Regions from separate parts of the Peribacillus sp. TH14 genome, predicted to be linked through region 2. Evidence: predicted binding sites of a transcription regulator. Region 2 holds the regulator's gene; the other holds the start of a gene.
What was found. Region 2 encodes Rex, which represses fermentation and respiration genes when NADH is low (regulators of the CRP and FNR family bind a similar motif). Its sites were predicted from a motif close to TTGTGAAATATTTCACAA; they were not measured.

Region 1 (2,471 bases), 200 kb from region 2:
GGAACTGGGAACAGAGAGTAGACCACTCTAGAGAACGCGTATTCAAAGAATCGCTTGAAATATTTCTTGGGCATGGCAGTAGGTTGTACACGATTTAAGCGTAACCAACTAGTAAACAAGTGCTCCAACAATGAAAGCATATTCAATGATCCAAATCCAGTTGATTTAGAATATGTGTACATACAACATAGCTTGGCCATCCACACCAAACTCACTACATTCCTGAATGAAAAGTTCTAACTCTACATTCTGAACTCTGAACTATACCACGAAAAATGGACACTTTAAAAAGGTCCATTTTTCGTGGTTTTCTATGTGCATATAATAAAAGAAACAAAAGGGATGCAGTTGTCAAAATTGGATATTTAAGTAGTGAGTTTCCTTTATTCGTAGGTGGAGGAATTCCAGAAAAGTGAATGGACTAATGCGCTTGAAGTAACATGTGGGGAAACGGCCTGCCCCCTGGTCACTTTATAAATTTTGAGGTGTGAAAGGATATCCTTTTTCATGCCCCATTCATAATTACAAAACACAAATAGCCTGCTCCCGCAAAAATAGGAGGACAGGACTAAACAGCAGTTTAGGAAAAGTAATACTGACAGGGCAATAAGTATTGCGAGAAGACGGAACCTGATTACCAATCATATATTATTATTGTTCTTAAATAAGATTAACCCGATTATAGAGTACAAGCCCCCATTTTCCTTTCCCCTATTTTAACCAAGCCTATTAGAATGGCTAAATGTGCCACAGCAAATGTCCTAGAAAGGCATTCAAGTAGGCATCATAAAGGATCAAAATGTTCATTTCACACTCTTTGTTTCCTTATATATATATATATATAAGGGCAAGTGTTGTACGACAAGTGTAATGAAGCAGGGAACACAACATCATATACAATGCCGTTACCGAGTCCATGGTCGAGTGAGAAAAATTCGTTTTTAATCCTGGATACCATCAACATCCAATAACGATTCCATTGATAGCTATCTTCTTAACAGGAGAGGTAATAAAATTCTGAATATTCGGTAATTTAAATCAGGTCTTGAGTAATGTACGAGGAAGAATATAATGTGAAAATTCATTATATTAAAGTAACATTATATGGAAAATAAACCGGGGATACTTGCAAATCCTCACTAACTAAGCGAATTCTCCGTAAGTAAGATATTAAACATTTATTATATTTCATTTCATAAAGATTTTCGAACATTTCAGTTCAGTTACCATCTTCTTACTGCTCTTTCATGAACTTTATGTGACAGATGTCACTTTGTATTGTCTTTTTATACACTTGGGATTAATATTGGTATGTCGGGGTTTGTGAACATGGTAACACTTTGTCCGAATAATTACCAATAGGAATTTTATTATGTAAGAAAGGGGTAGTACTATGAAAATAAAATGGGCTTTATTAACTATACTTTTTACTATTGCCACTGTGCTAACCGGTTGCGATAACCCATTAATGGTCTTGGACCCTAAAGGGCCAGTAGCTGCAACACAAGCAGATGTTATTATGATTTCGATATGGACAATGGCCTTTGTCGTTCTTGTCGTTATTGTACTGTATATCTTCATGATAATGAAATATCGTGCTTCCAAACAGCGTGATGATTATGAACCACCTCATATTGAAGGAAGTAAGGTTCTTGAAATAATTTGGGTTGCGATCCCAATTTTAATCGTCGCTTTCCTATCAGTTGTTACTGTTAAAACAACAAATGAAGTTGAGGCAACACCTAAAGGATACCAAGAGCAAGAACCGTTAGTTATTTATGCTTCATCTTCTAACTGGAAGTGGCATTTTAGTTATCCGGAAGAAGATATCGAAACAGTTAACTATCTGTTTTTACCGACTAACCGACCAATTGAATTTAAACTTTATTCATTCGGACCAATCTCTAGTTTCTGGATTCCACAACTTGGAGGACAAAAATACGCGATGTCGGACATGGTTAACACGTTGCACTTAGCAGCTGATGTACCAGGAGAGTATATGGGTCGAAATTCAAACTTCAGTGGTTCAGGTTTTGCTCAGCAAACGTTCAACGTTAATGTACTGTCTGCAAAAGAATACGATAAGTGGGTAGATGAAATTAAAGCTACTGCTAAACCGCTTACTGAGGAAAAATTCAATAAATTATTAGAACCTGGTCATGTGGGACAATCCACTTACACTGGAACTCACTTAGAGTTTTCTCCAGCTCCTGAAGGGGAACATGCTGGTCATGACCACGGATCTTCTGATACTGAAGAAAATGATTCCAAAGATTCACACGAGGAACATTCAGAACACAGCAACATGAATCATGATCACTAAGAATTAATTTCGTTCGATAAAACAACTAGGTTTACAAGATAAGGAATATTTTCCTGAAAGGAGTCACAAAAGTATGGATTACTTTGATCGATTTGCCGTACCTCATCCAAGTCCTGCAATTTATGCATCCATGGTTGCCATTGGCTTA
Region 2 (2,471 bases):
TTCTTTTATATTCAGCAATGGGCTTCACCTTTGCATTTCTTTATGCGAAAACCGGTCGTATCCTTGTGTCGATGGTGGCACATATTGCAATGAATACCCTTGTTATCATCCTTCAAGTGTTTTATAGAGATGATATTGAGAAGATGCTAGATACTGCACAGGCCTTTATCGGAGGTTTATTATGAAACGTCGTCAATCACCACTATTTATCGGTATCATCTATGCAGGCTTAGGGGCTCTTTTTACGGCTATCGCAATCCAAACCGTCAATTCATCAGGATGGGGAGTCTTTGCCTACATACTCGTACTTATTGCAACTCTTGACTTTGGGTCAGGGTTACGTATGATCATGATGCACTTTAAAATTAAATCCGCAAACAATAAGAGGAAAAAATAAAAAACGCTGCGAAGACGCAGCGTTTTTTTATTCCTCTAATGCAACTTCTTCTACCACAGGATAATGCTTTAAAAAGTAGATGAGGGACTGAAGCTCTACAGCCAGGTCAATGTGGTGAACTCTTATGGACGGCGGTACAGTCAGCCGAGCAGGAGTGAAATTCAATATTCCTTTTATATCAGCTTTAACTAAACGATCGGTTATCGTTTGAGCCACTTGGGCAGGTACTGTCAAAATAGCTGCTGTAATATTATTTTCCTGCAAAAGCGTATCTATTTGGTCCATATGATAGATTGGCACATCAGCTATTCGCTTTCCAACCTTATCTTCAGAAACTTCAAATGCCATTTCAATTTTTGTATTATTATTTTTCAAAAAATTGTAATTTAAAAAAGCGGTCCCTAAATTCCCTACTCCAATTAAAGCGACTTTTGTCAATTCATCTTGATCTAGTGTTTTTCTGAAGAAGGATAGTAAATAATTCACATTATAGCCGTAGCCCTTTTTTCCAAGCGCGCCAAAGTAGGAAAAATCACGGCGAATTGTAGCCGAATCAACTTTTACAGCTTCGCTAAGCTCTGCCGAGGATACTCTTTGTTTACCTGAGGAATGTAAGTTCTTTAAAAATCGATAATATAAGGGCAACCTTTTGGCCGTTGCCTGCGGTATCTTTGGGTCATGGTTCATCGTTCTTCCCCGCCTTCACACATGCTTTTCAAACTTATTCTTCTTTATCTGTTTGATTCAACTGTCTTTTGTAATCGCTACTAGACACCCCACCTGTTTTCTCCACTAAAAATGTAGGCCCGATTACCATTCCTTTATCAATAGCCTTACACATATCGTAGACAGTTAAAGCGGTCACAGATGCAGCTGTTAACGCTTCCATTTCAACACCTGTACTCCCTTTTGTCTTGGCTTCTGTTTCTATTTTAAGCCTATAACCTTGTTCTTCTTTTACCCAATCAAAGGCTATATTGACCCCTTGTAGAGAAATAGGGTGACACATCGGGATTATATTGGATGTATTTTTGCTTGCCATGATGCCTGCAACCTGTGCAACTGACAGAACATCACCTTTTTTCATTTTCTGGTTCGTGATTTTTTCATATATTTCATCGTTCAATAAGATACTCGATTGAGCTGTTGCCGTCCGAATGGTTTCAGGCTTCGCACTCACATCAACCATTTTAGCTCTGCCTTGTTCATTAAAATGCGTTAAGTCCCCCATTAATAACCCCTCCTAAATCATACACTATTATTCCACATTATGTAACAGCTTGTTTTTGCTTAGACCTCAGCTGTTGCCGATAATTACTATAATACGTTACACTAACAATAATCAATTGAGGTGAAAATTTATGATTTTATTACAAATCAATCAACTATCCAAATATTACGGAGCTGAACTTATTTTATCAAATATGAAGCTCGAAGTTCAAAATAAAGATCGAATTGCCCTAGTTGGCCGAAACGGCGCTGGAAAATCAACTCTGCTAAAAATCATAGCCGGACAACTTTCCCATGATGGCGGCGAGATCATCAAACCCAAAGGCGTCACTATTGGCTATATGGCACAGGATACAGGTTTAGAATCCGAACTTTCCATTTGGAATGAGATGCAGACTGTATTCAAAGACCTAATAGAGCAAGAGAAAGAACTGCGCCGACTTGAGGCCGAAATGGCCAAACCTGACACTTTTGATAACGAAATACTTTACCAAAAGGTGTTAAATGAATATGACACTTTACAGGTAGCCTTTAAAGAAAAGGGGGGCTATCAATATGAAGCAGATATCCGTTCCGTATTACATGGTCTTCAGTTTGGTGACTTTGACTATTCCACTCTCATTTCCACGTTGAGTGGAGGCCAAAAAACACGGCTTGCATTAGGAAAGCTGCTTTTAAAGAAGCCCGATATATTGATTCTCGATGAACCAACAAACCATCTGGATATCGAAACTCTCTCCTGGCTTGAACAATATTTACAAAGTTACCAAGGTGCTGTACTTATTGTTTCCCATGACCGCTATTTTCTAGATAAAGTTGTAAACCAGGTGTATGAAATTTCAAG

Region 1: qoxA (cytochrome aa3 quinol oxidase subunit II) is a predicted target of Rex. The motif match lies at 1,257-1,274, and genes of this name have one in related genera.

The regions. Positions count from the first base shown of each region.
Region 1 is NZ_JAEKEK010000001.1:1,523,663-1,526,133, reverse strand. Features, by position in the region: gene JFU50_RS07460 (hypothetical protein) at 1-215, opposite strand, end outside; gene qoxA (cytochrome aa3 quinol oxidase subunit II) at 1,394-2,323, shown strand; gene qoxB (cytochrome aa3 quinol oxidase subunit I) at 2,397-2,471, shown strand, end outside.
Region 2 is NZ_JAEKEK010000001.1:1,722,841-1,725,311, forward strand. Features, by position in the region: gene JFU50_RS08285 (CPBP family intramembrane glutamic endopeptidase) at 1-185, shown strand, start outside; gene JFU50_RS08290 (YdiK family protein) at 182-397, shown strand; gene JFU50_RS08295 (redox-sensing transcriptional repressor Rex) at 425-1,084, opposite strand; gene moaC (cyclic pyranopterin monophosphate synthase MoaC) at 1,119-1,628, opposite strand; gene JFU50_RS08305 (ABC-F family ATP-binding cassette domain-containing protein) at 1,759-2,471, shown strand, end outside.